Regions from separate parts of the Micromonospora sp. KLBMP9576 genome, predicted to be linked through region 2. Evidence: riboswitches for the same ligand, from Rfam matches in the RefSeq annotation. Region 2 holds a riboswitch; the other holds the start of a gene.
The links. Region 2 has a riboswitch for thiamine pyrophosphate ahead of thiE (thiamine phosphate synthase). Riboswitches for the same ligand answer to the same signal wherever they lie in the genome.

Region 1: it holds a riboswitch for thiamine pyrophosphate, as region 2 does, so the genes downstream of both, ACQ452_RS21870 (ECF transporter S component) here and thiE (thiamine phosphate synthase) in region 2, are expected to answer to the same signal.

Annotation. Positions count from the first base shown of each region.
Region 1 covers NZ_CP194567.1:4,979,037-4,985,075, reverse strand. Annotated here, with positions in the region: gene ACQ452_RS21885 (hypothetical protein) at 137-373, shown strand; gene ACQ452_RS21880 (energy-coupling factor transporter transmembrane component T family protein) at 517-1,317, opposite strand; gene ACQ452_RS21875 (ABC transporter ATP-binding protein) at 1,394-2,809, opposite strand; gene ACQ452_RS21870 (ECF transporter S component) at 2,925-3,515, opposite strand; TPP riboswitch at 3,587-3,692, opposite strand; gene ACQ452_RS21865 (alpha/beta fold hydrolase) at 3,812-4,642, shown strand; gene ACQ452_RS21860 (sugar isomerase domain-containing protein) at 4,705-5,454, shown strand; gene ACQ452_RS21855 (DUF6328 family protein) at 5,661-6,039, shown strand, end outside.
Region 2 covers NZ_CP194567.1:5,607,895-5,613,933, reverse strand. Annotated here, with positions in the region: gene ACQ452_RS24830 (ABC-F family ATP-binding cassette domain-containing protein) at 1-425, shown strand, start outside; gene ACQ452_RS24825 (nucleotidyltransferase domain-containing protein) at 422-1,219, shown strand; gene ACQ452_RS24820 (aldo/keto reductase) at 1,413-2,375, shown strand; gene ACQ452_RS24815 (hypothetical protein) at 2,604-2,876, opposite strand; TPP riboswitch at 3,086-3,196, shown strand; gene thiE (thiamine phosphate synthase) at 3,191-3,817, shown strand; gene thiO (glycine oxidase ThiO) at 3,811-4,920, shown strand; gene thiS (sulfur carrier protein ThiS) at 4,911-5,111, shown strand; gene ACQ452_RS24795 (thiazole synthase) at 5,116-5,886, shown strand; gene ACQ452_RS24790 (thiamine phosphate synthase) at 5,994-6,039, shown strand, end outside.

The DNA of each region.
Region 1 (6,039 bases), 630 kb from region 2:
GGTGTCCTCCGTGGTCGATTCCGGGCAGCAGTCCCGATCCCCGCCCGACCGTCACGCGACGGTCACCCGACGAGGCGGGTCCCGCGCACCGGACGTCGCTCCGGTGCGCAGGGCCCGCAGACCAAGGAGGCATCGGATGCCCGCCAAGCGCAAGCCGAAGAAGCCCCGTACCACCCTGCCCACGCCGCCCGTCACGGAGCTGACGCCGGTCAACCTCGACGAGGTGGCGGTCGCGCCCGTCGTGCCGGCGCTGCCGGTCGACCGGCCGGCGGCGCCGAAGGCCGGTCCGCCGGTCTCCGGCACCGGCCGCTCCGGCGCGCTGCGCCACCAGAAGGCCGGGCAGGCCCGCCGCTACGCCTTCCGGCGCAGCTGACCGCGCCGCCGGGTGGAGTCCCGCCACCGGGCGAGGCTCCACCCGGCCGGTCGGCCACTCCTGCGCCGGTCGGCCACTCCTGCGCCGGTCGGCCACTCCTGCGCCGGTCGGCCGCTCCTGCGCCGGTCGGCGGCTGACGGGGGTCAGCCGATCAACGGGCGGAAGGTGCCGAGCAGGACGCTGACTGTCAACGCGGCCCCGGCCAGCGCCGCCGCGCCGATGATCAACAGGCCGTCGGCGAGGACGAAGCGTTGGCGTCGGGCGACGGTGCGCGGTGTTGCCGCGTCGAAGCCCCGGGCGTCCATCGCCACGGCCAACCGGGTGCCCCGACGGATCGCCCCGACCAGCAACGCGAAGGCCGTGGACACGAACAGCCGCAGCTTCGCCAGCGGGTTTCGGCCCGCCTCGATCCCCCGGGCACGACGGGCCATGGAGATCATCTGCCACTCCTGCCCGAGCAGCGGCACCAGCCGGAACGCGGCCAGCGCGCCGATGGCGAACCGGGCCGGCGCCTTCGCGTTCTGGACCAGCGCGTCCGCCAGGTCGGTGGGATCGGTGGTGGCGAAGACGATCACACCGGGCAGCGCCACCGCGAACATGCGCAGCACCAGGCCGAGCGCGGTGAGCAGCACCCCGGAGGTGACCACCGCCGGGCCGGCCTCGACCAGCACCCGGCCGGAGCGCTCGGCCGCGAAGAGCACCAGCGTCACCACCACGCCGCCCGCGCCGACGAGCAGCGGCCAGGCCCGCCGCGCCAGCACCCGCAGCCGGACCCCGAACAACGGCAGCACGGCCAGCTCCACGGCGATCGCGATGGCCGGGGCCACCGGGTCGAGGGTGGCGATCAGGATGAACGAGAACAGCAACGCGGCGGCGAGCTTGGCCACCGGGTTGCGCCGGGCCAGCGGCGCCCGCGGCGCGGCGACCGGCTCGAAACTGATCATGCCCGCCCCCGGTCCGGGCTGGTCGCGCCGGCCGCGCGGCGCGGTGACGGGCCGGTCGTGAGCCGCTGCGGGCCGGTCACGGGCGCTCCAGGGTGAGCTGACGGTCCGCCAGCGCGGCCACGAACTCCGAGTCGTGGGTGACGGCGACCAGGCCGCACCCGGCGTCGCGCAGCTCGGCGAAGAGGTCCACCAGTTCCAGCCAGGTGCGCCGGTCCTGGCCGAAGGTCGGTTCGTCGCAGACGAGCAGGCGGGGCGCGGCGGCGAGGGCGGTCGCCACGCTCAGCCGCCGCGCCTCCCCGCCGGAGAGGGTGTACGGGTTCGCCCCCGCGAGCGCCGTCAACCGCAGCCGGGCGAGCAACCCGTCCACCACGGCCCGGACCGCCGCGTCGGACCGGCCGGCCCGGCGCGGGCCGAGCGCCAGCTCGTCGTGGACGGTGTTGGTGACGAACTGGTGCTCCGGGTCCTGGAAGACCGAGCCGATCCGCCGGGCCAGCGCCGCTGCCGGCCAGCGGTGCGGTGCGGTGCGGGCGTCGGCGCCGGCCAGCGCCGGCGTGGCCTTGACGCGGCCGGTCCCCGGCTTGAGCAGGCCGCCGAGCAGCAGCGCCAGGGTCGACTTGCCGGCCCCGTTCGGCCCGAGGACGGCGAGCGCCTCGCCGGCGCGTACGGCCAGCTCGGTGGCGGCCAGCCGGGGCGGCAGGCCGAGCCGGTCGGCGGCGAGCAACACGTCGCCGGCCGGGGCGCCCGCGCGCCGGTGCGGTACCGGACGGCCCGGCACCCAGACGCCCTCGGCCGCGAGCGCGTCCCCGTGCGTGCCGAAGACGGCCTCGGGCGTGCCGTCCGCGCGGACGCCGCCGCCGGGTTCGAGCACGACCACCCGGTCGACCAGGGGCAGCGCCTCGGCGACCCGGTGCTCGACCAGGATCAACGTGGTGTCGGCGTCCAGCGCGCCGGCCACCGCCGCCCGGATCAGTGCCGCGCCGGTCGGGTCGAGGTTGGCGGTCGGCTCGTCGAGCAGCAGCAGCCCGGGGCGCAGGGCCAGCACCCCGGCCAGGGCGAGGCGCTGCTGTTCGCCGCCGGAGAGCGCGGCGGTGGGTCGGTCGCGCGGGTACGGGAAGCCGACCCGGGCCAGCGCCTCGTCGACGCGGGGCCAGATCTCCCCGGCGGGGATGCCGCGGTTCTCCAGCCCGAACGCCACGTCGTCGCCGCTGCGGGCCATCACGAGCTGGGTCTGCGGGTCCTGGAAGACGATGCCCACCCGTTCGCGGCCCTTGCGGGGGTCGAGCCCGTCGATCTCGACGGTGCCCTCCTGCTCGCCCGAGTCCTCCGGCAGCAGCCCGGCCAGCGCGGCGAGCAGGGTGCTCTTGCCGGCCCCGGACGGGCCCAACAGCAGCACCCGCTCGCCGACCTCGACGCGCAGATCGACCCCGCGTACGGCCCACGCCCGCCGCCCGGCGTGCCGCCACCCGAACCCCCTCAAGACCACACCCCCCACGCCGTCCCCCTTCAGCCCTGTCCGCAGGCGTCGATCATGAGGTTGTTGTCATTCCGCACGGCGTGTCGTGACAACAACCTCATGATCGACACGGGTGGGCGGTAGGTGGGGCGGGTCAGATCAGGGGGCGGTCGCGGGCGGCGGGGAAGCGGTCGAGGGCGCCCGTGGTGGACAGGGCGCGGGTCAGGGTCCAGGCGCCGGCGCCGGCTACGACCGTGGCGCTGACGATGGTGAGCAGGGCGTACGGGATGCGGTAACCGGCCAGCGCGTACTCGCTGTTCCACACGAAGAAGTCGAACAGGGCCGCGCCGAGGCCGGTCAGCGCACCCGCGATGAGTGCGGTGGGTAGCCGGAACGAGCGGTACCGGAACGCCGCGAAGGCCAGCTCGGCACCGAGGCCCTGGATCAGGCCCTGGACGATGGTGACGCCGCCCCACTCCGCGCCGAGCAGCGCCGAGACGGTCGCCGCGACCGCCTCGCAGAAGAGCGCCGCGCCCGGCTTGCGGATCACCAGGCCGCCGAGGACGGCCGGGACCAGCCACACGCCGTACATGATCGCCTGGCCGGCGGGGAAGAACGCGAACGCCGGGTCGACGGCCCGCCACAGCAGGCCCCAGGCCCAGAAGATGACGCCGAAGGCCACCGCGATCACCGCGGCGACGACGACGTCGACGGTGCGCCACCGGGTGGTGTTGTTGTCTCGCATGGTTGCTCCCAGTCCAGAGTTGAACCAGGAGAAGACGCACGCCGCGCCCGGATGTGCCGGACGTCGACGCGGCTGGAGGTCGACCGAACTCCCTGCGCTGGCATTACCCAGATCAGGTTCGAGGGTCTGCGGGCGGTGCCCGCACTCTCAGCGCTGTGCGCTCCCCTGTCGGATATGAAGTTGTGTCGCTGACGCTAACACCTCTGAAGATCGTCGGACAAAGTGATCCCATCGCGGTCCGGCGGCGCGAGCGAGGGTGCGAGTGACCCGCCCCGGCGCTGGGTAGGCTCACGATCATGCGGATCGAGGCCCGGGGGTTCACGTTCGACGTCCGCGCCGGCGGACCCGAGGGCGGCACGCCCGTCCTGCTGCTGCACGGCTTCCCCCAGCACGGCGGGGAGTTCGACGACGTGGTGCCCGCGCTGCACGCCGCCGGCCTGCGCACGTACGCCCCGGACCAGCGGGGCTACTCGCCGGGCGCACGCCCCGAGGCCGTCGAGGCGTACCGGCTGCCGGAGCTGGTCGCCGACGCGGTGGGCGTACTCGACGCGTTAGGCGTCGACGCGGCGCACCTGGTGGGCCACGACTGGGGCGCGATCGTGGCCTGGGCCGTCGCGGCCGGCCACCCCGAGCGGGTCCGGACGCTGACCGCCGTCTCGGTGCCGCATCCCGCCGCGATGGCGCGGGCGCTGGCCGAGGACCCGGGGCAGCGGGCGCGCTCGGCGTACATGACGCTGTTCCGCAGGCCCGGCGCGGCGGAGCGGGCGCTGCTGGCGCTGAACGCGATGGGACTGCGTCGGATGATGCACGGCGTCGGCGACGACGCGCGGGTGGGCGCGTACGCGGACCCGATGCGCGAGCCGGGCGCCCTGACGGCCGCGCTGAACTGGTACCGCGCCATGTCCCGCCGTGACCTGGCGGTCGTCGGGCCGGTGGCGGTGCCGACCACGTTCGTGTGGAGCGAGCGCGACATCGCGATCGGCCGCACCGCGGCCGAGGCCTGCGCCGGGCACGTGCGGGCCGACTACCGTCTCGTCGAGCTGCCCCGGGTGAGTCACTGGATCCCCGACGAGGCGCCCACCCCGCTGACCGAGGCGATCCTGGACCGGACGCAGGACCTGGTCTGACCCTCCCGCGACGCCGCCCGCCCCCACCCCCCTGACGGAGGTACGACATGGACGAGGCACACCTGACGGTGACCGCCGACGGCTTCCTGGCCGCGCTCACCACCACCCTGAACCGGGTGGCCGAGAGCCAACGCGAGGCGGTGGGGCGCGCCGCCGACCTGATCGCCGAGGCGGTACGCGCCGACGGGGTGGTCCACGCGTTCGGCACCGGCCACTCCGAGGCCCTGGCCATGGAGATCGCCGGGCGGGCCGGGGGACTGGTCCCGACCAACCGGATCGCCCTGCGGGACCTGGTCCTGGTCGGCGGCGCCCCGGCGGACGTGCTCGGCCCGACGCTGGAGCGCGACCCGTCGGTGGCGCACCGCCTCTACGAGCTGGCCCCCGTCGGCCCCCGGGACGTCTTCGTGCTCGCCTCCAACTCGGGGGTGAACGGCGCGATGGTCGAGTTCGCCTCGCTGGTCAAGGAGAAGGGGCACGGGCTGGTGGCGATCACCTCGGCGCGGCACTCCGGGCAGATGACCTCGCGCCACCCGTCCGGACGCAAGCTCGCCGACTTCGCCGACGTGGTGCTGGACAACGGCGCCCCGTACGGCGACGCGACGCTGCCGCTGCCCGGTGGCGGCGCGGTCGGCGCGGTCTCGTCGATCACCGCGGCGCTGCTGGCGCAGCAGATCACGGTCGAGGTGGTGGCCCGGCTGCTGGCCGCGGGCGAACGGCCCCCGGTCTACCTGTCGGCGAACATCACGGGCGGCGACGAGCACAACAACGCCCTGGAGGCCCGGTACGCGGGCCGCATCCGGCGCGGCTCCTGACGGCGGCCGGCTCACGGCGGGGGCGTCGGCCGGGCAGCTCGCGCGCACAGGTGGCCGTGGACGGCCGGATGCGACGGCTGTCGCCGCCTGCACGGGCGGCGCGTCCGGCGGTGACGTGAGTCGGTTTCGCGCGCCGGCCGGTGGGGCATCAGCGATGCTGCCGCCGGCCACCCCCGCCAGCGGCACCGTCCGACCGGAGGTGGCGCGTGACCAAGGAAACCGAGAAGCAGCGCTGGCAGCGCAACTTCGCCGACCTGCTCCAGGAGTTGCGGGTCGCGCAGACCGGTGTGCAGATTCTCTTCGCCTTCCTCCTCACCCTGCCGTTCAGCAACGGCTTCGACAAGACCAGCGCCTTCCAGAAGGACATCTACATCGTCGCGCTGCTGGCGGCCGCCGCCGCCACCGCGATGATCATTTCTCCGGTGGCGTTCCACCGCGCGCTGTTCCGGCAGGGCCGCAAGCCGGAGCTGGTCCGGTTCGCCCACCGGATGGCCAGCGGCGGTCTCGCCTTCATGCTGATCGCGATGGTCAGCGCGGTGCTGCTGATCACCGACTTCGTGCTGGACACGGGCATCGCCCTGCTGC
Region 2 (6,039 bases):
GGCACTTCTCGCAGACCCACGACCGGCCGGAGCTGACGGCGAAGACCCTCGTCGAGGTGCTCTGGCGGGGCGACGAACACCGGGCCGGCATGGACCGGCACGCCGCGATGGCGGCGCTGAGCCGCTACGAGCTGGCGGCGCAGGGCGACCAACGCTTCGGCACCCTCTCCGGGGGGCAGCAGGCCCGCTTCCTCGTGCTGCTGCTGGAACTCTCCGGCGCGACGCTGCTGCTGCTCGACGAGCCCACCGACAACCTCGACCTGGCGTCGGCCGAATCGCTGGAGGCCGGGCTGGCCGCCTTCGAAGGCACCGTGGTGGCGGTCACCCACGACCGCTGGTTCACCCGATCCTTCGACCGGTTCGTGCTGTTCGGCAGCGACAACGAGGTGACCGAGACCCCCGAGCCGGTCTGGGACGTGGGGTGATCCCCACCGACCTGGCCGACCGCCTCTGCGCGGTCGACGGGATCGTCGCCGTCACGCTCGGCGGCAGCCGCGCCCGGGGCGAGCACCGACCCGACTCCGACTGGGACCTCGGGCTCTACTACCGGGGCGAACTCGACGTGCCGGGGCTGCGCGCCGTCGCCACCTCGGTCGCCGACCCAGCGGCCGAACTCACCCCGCCCGGCGGCTGGGGGACCTGGGTCGACGGCGGCGGATGGTTGCGCATCGGCGGGACGGCGGTCGACTGGATCTACCGCGACCTCGACCGGGTCCACCGGAGCTGGGCCGACTGCCGGGCCGGCACGTACGAAATCGGTGTGCAGGCCGGACACCCACTCGGCTTCTACTCGTCGGCCTACCCGGGCGAGGTGGCGCTCTGCCAGGTGCTCGGCGACCCGACCGGCGAGCTGACCGCGCTGCGGGCGGAGGCCAGGGCGTACCCACCCGCGCTCGCCGCCGCCCTGACCGCCGGCGGATGGGAGGCCCGGTTCCTCGTCGACGGCGCGGCCAAGGCGGTCGCGGCCGGCGACAGCGGGTACGTGGCGGGCTGCCTGTTCCGGGCCGTCGGCGTGCTCGTGCAGGTGCTGCACGCCCGGGCCGGGCGATGGCTCGTCAACGAGAAAGGCATGATCGCCTCCGCCGGGCGGCTGCCGGACGCGCCACCCGACTTCGCCCGCCGGGCGCAGGCACTGCTCGGCGCGCTCGGGCACACACCTGACGAACTGGCCGGCACGCTCGCCGCCGCCCGTCGACTCGTCACCGACGTACTCGACTGACGGCCGGCGGCGGGTGCCCCGGCCGGCCTGGCCGTCGGTCGAGCACGTCGGCGTCCTCGGGCGGCCCGGCGGATGCCCGGGTGGCGTGGTGGCGTGCGGTGGCGTCGGTCGGGCGGCGTGGCGGGGGCCGGGGTGGCCCTGTTGGTGTGCGGTGGTGCTGGTGGGCGGCTGGTGCCGGCGGGGCCGGCATAGGGTGGATGTCGTGACTGAGATGACATACCGCCGGTTGGGTGACTCCGGGCTCGTGGTGTCCGTGGTCGGCATCGGCTGCAACAACTTCGGCCGCAAACTCGACCTCGACGGCACCCGGGCGGTGGTCGACGCCGCCCTCGACGCCGGAATCAACTTCTTCGACACCGCCGACATCTACGGCGAACCGCAGGGCGGCTCCGAGGAACTGCTGGGCCAGGCACTCAAGGGGCGACGCGACGACGTGGTCGTGGCCACCAAGTTCGGCATGGACATGCACGGATTGAACGGCCCCGACTTCGGCGCCCGGGGCGCGCGGCGCTATCTCACCCGGGCGGTCGAGGCGTCGCTGCGCCGGCTCGGCACCGACCACATCGACCTGTACCAGATGCACGAGCCCGACCCGGGCACCCCGATCGACGAGACCCTCGCGGCGCTCGACGACCTCGTCCGCGCCGGCAAGGTCCGCTACCTGGGCAACTCCAACTTCGCCGGCTGGCAGATCGCCGACGCGGACTGGGTGGCCTCGTCGAACGGCCGGTCCCGGTTCATCAGCGCGCAGAACCACTACAGCCTGCTGGAGCGCGGCGTCGAGGCCGAGGTCGTGCCGGCGTGCGAGCGGTTCGGCCTCGGGCTGCTGCCGTTCTTCCCGCTGGCCAACGGGCTGCTCACCGGCAAGTACCAGCGGAACGAGACCCCGCCCGCCGGCAGCCGCCTCGCCGGTGGTGGCCGGTACGCCGAACGACTCGCCGCCGCCGACTGGGACACCATCGAGGCGATCGAGACGTACGCCGCCGCACGCGGGCTGTCGATGCTCCAGGTGGCGATCGGCGGGCTGGCGGCCCAACCGGCGGTTACCTCGGTGATCGCCGGCGCGACCACGCCGGAGCAGGTGGCCGCCAACGCGGAGGCGGGCATCTGGCAGCCCACCGACGAGGACCTCGACGCCCTGCGCGCCATCCTCTGAGCTGGCGGCCCTGCGGGGGCCGCCCGCCCTGCGATGGGTGGCACACCAGGGCCCTCTCCGGCGGCGGGAGACAGCCCTGGTGTTCCACCGGTCGCCGTCGCTCGTGCCTGGGCGGGCGCTCGGTGGGCGCGTGCCGGACGGGTGGGCGTCTGCGGGACAGGGTGGGCGTCTGGCGGAGGGGGTGACATCTTGTCGGAGCGTAGGTGCGGCGGGGGTCCGTCGAGGCTGTCACCGGGGGTGGATGTGGGCCCTGCTGTCTCGCTCGTCGGCGTGCTCGCGGAGGGCGGCGGTGACGAGGCGTACCGTGCGGTCCCGGTGTCGGAGCACGTCGTCGGCGGTGCAGCGGAGGACGATCCAGCCGGCCGCGCGCAGGTCGAAGGCCGTCCGCAGCGGGGTGGTGACCGGTAGGCCGGCGAAGCCGGTCAGGTCGCCTTCCGGCAGCTTCGAGCGGGTGACGGACAGCCCGGGCAGCAGGCGTTGCCAGGTCGCACCGCGCAGCATGGCGCGGGTCAGGAGGCCGTCGGCGATCGCGGCGCTGGCCCGGAACGGTTGGCAGGCGGGCGGGGCGGTACCCGGGCGGCGGAGGGCATCCCTTCAGCATGGCGTGACGGAACGGCCACGTGTCGCCCCGGGCGCCGGGATCGGGCGGTCGGGGAAAATCCGCGTCCCGACCTTGGCGGATCCGGCGATCCGTCGTACGGTGACACCCGCAAGTGACCCACGGGAGTCCGGTGCCACCGGGCTGAGAGGGGGGCTGTGAGCCCCCGACCGTCGAACCTGATCCGGATAATGCCGGCGCAGGGAGGAGTGTTGCCGTGCCGTCCCTCGGGCGACTGCATCTCATCACCGACACCCGACCCGGGCGGGATCCCCTCGCCGTGCTGCGGGCCGCCCTCGCGGTGGCCCGCGCGGAACTGGTCGTGCAGGTCCGGGTGACCGACGACGCCACCGACCGGGAGGCGTACGACCTGGCCCGCCGGGTCGTCGCGCTCTGCGCCCGGTACGACGCGACCTGCCTGGTCAACGACCGGCTGCACGTGGCGCTGGCGGTCGGCGCCGCCGGTGGGCACGTCGGCGCGGACGACCTGCCGGTCGGGGCGGCCCGCCGGGTGCTCGGCGCGACCGCCGTGCTCGGCGCCACCGCCCGCGATCCGGGCACGGCCGCCGAGGCGGTCGCCGCCGGGGCCGGCTACCTGGGCGTGGGCCCCTGCCACGCCACCAGCACCAAGACGGGGCTGCCGGCGCCGATCGGCCCGGCCGGCGTACGCGCCGTCGCCGACGCCGTCGACGTGCCGGTCGTCGCGATCGGCGGGGTGACCGCCGCCGACGTGCCCGCGCTGCTGGCCGCCGGGGCGTACGGGGTGGCGGTGGTGGGGGCGCTCTCCGGGGCGGCGGACCCGGCGCGGGCCACAGCGGAGCTGCTGGGAGCCCTGGGGTGCTGAACCGGCCGGACGTCGCCGTGGTGGGGGCGGGACCGGTCGGGCTGGCGATCGCCTGGCGCTGCGCGCAGCGCGGACTGCGCGTCGTCGTGCACGATCCCGCTCCCGGCTCCGGCGCGTCCCACGTCGCCGCCGGGATGCTCGCCCCGGTCGCCGAGGCGTACTTCGGCGAGCACGAGTTGACCGCGTTGCTGAGCGCCTCCGCCGCCCGCTGGCCGGCGTTCGCCGCCGAGCTGACCGCCACCACGGGCGTGGACGTCGGCTACCGCACCGAGGGCACCCTGATGGTCGGGCTCACCGCCGACGACCTGGCCGAGGCGCGCCGGCTGTGGGCGTACCAGCAGGGGATCGGACTGCCGGTGACGCCGCTGCGGCCGTCGGCGCTGCGGGAGCGCGAGCCGGCGCTGGCGACCCGGGTGCGCGGCGGCGCGCTCGCGGCCACCGACCACCAGGTCGACCCGCGCCGGCTCGTGCCGGCGCTGCGCACGGCCGCCGAGCGGGCCGGCGCCACGCTGCTGCCCGCGGCGGTGCGCCGGCTGTCCGACGTGGACGCCCGCGTCACGGTGGTCGCGGCCGGCTGCGGCGCGGCGGTCCTGACGGGGCTGCCGGTGCGACCGGTGAAGGGGCAGGTGGTCCGGCTGCGCGCGCCCGGCGGCGGCGCGCCGGGCTTCCGGCACGTCATCCGGGGGTACGCCGACGGCGAGCACGTCTACCTCGTGCCGCGCCGCGACGGGGAGGTGGTGGTGGGCGCCACCGTCGAGGAACGCACCGACACCGACGTCTCCGCCGGGGCGGTGCTGCGCCTGCTCCGCGCCGCCGTCGACCTGCTGCCGGAGCTGGCCGAGTACGACCTGGTCGAGACGCTAGCCGGCCTGCGCCCCGGCACCCCCGACAACGCCCCGATCCTCGGCCCGCTGCCCGGCCGGCCCGGTGTGCTCGCCGCCACCGGGCACCACCGGCACGGCATCGTGCTCACCCCGATCACCGCCGACCTGATGGCCGGACTGGTCGCCACGGGCGCGACGGACCCGCTGCTCGCCCCCTTCGCCCCGGCCCGGTTCGGTCGCGACCCGTCCGCACCCGAGGAGGAGCACACATGGAACTGACGGTGAACGGCGCCGGGCGCAGCCTGCCCGGCGGCTCGACCGTGGCGGACCTGGTCCGCGCGGTCACCGACCAGCAGCGCGGCCTCGCCGTCGCGGTCAACGGGGAGGTGGTGCCGCGTACGGGCTGGCCGGCGACCGTGCTGCGCGACGGCGACCGCGTCGAGGTGCTCAGCGCCGCCCAGGGCGGGTGACGCGGTGAGCCTCGACCTGGGTGGCGTGCGCTTCACGTCCCGGCTGATCCTCGGCACCGGCGGCGCGGCCAACCTGCGGGTGCTGGAGGACGCGATCCGCGCCTCCGGCACCGAACTGGTCACCCTGGCGCTGCGCCGCGTCGACACGGCCCCCGGTGCCGCCGGCGGGCTGCTGGACCTGCTGGACCGCTGCGGCGTGCGGCTGCTGCCCAACACCGCCGGCTGCCACACGGCGGGCGAGGCGGTGAAGGTGGCGCACCTGGCCCGGGAGGCGTTCGGCACCGACTGGGTGAAGCTGGAGGTGATCGGCGACGAGCGCACGCTGCTGCCCGACGGGGTGGAGCTGCTGCGCGCCGCCGAGGAACTCGTCGCCGACGGGTTCGTGGTGCTGCCGTACACGTCGGACGACCCGATCCTGGCCCGCCGGCTGGCCGACGTGGGCTGCGCCGCGGTGATGCCGGCGGGGGCGCCCATCGGCTCCGGCCTGGGCGTGTCGAACCCGCACCACATCCGGCTGATCCGGCAGGGCGTCGACGTGCCGGTGATCCTGGACGCCGGCATCGGCACCGCCTCGGACGCCGCGCTGGCGATGGAGCTGGGCTGCGACGCGGTGCTGCTCGCCAGCGCGGTCACCCGCGCCGCCGACCCGGTCGCGATGGCCACCGCGATGCGGTACGCGGTCGAGGCGGGTCGGCTCGCGTACGGGGCGGGCCGGATCGCCCGGCGCTTCCACGCGCTCGCCTCCACCCCCGACGAGGGGCGGCCGGACCTGTGACCCGGCCCGCCCCCACCGTCCCGCCCGCTTCGGCACCGGCTTCGACTCCGGCCTTGGCTTCGGCTCTTGGTGCGAAAAGGCCCCTGGAGGGGCCGTTTCCAGCCAAGATCTCGCGCGCGCCGACCGGCGTCGTGCTGTTGACGGACCGGCGGC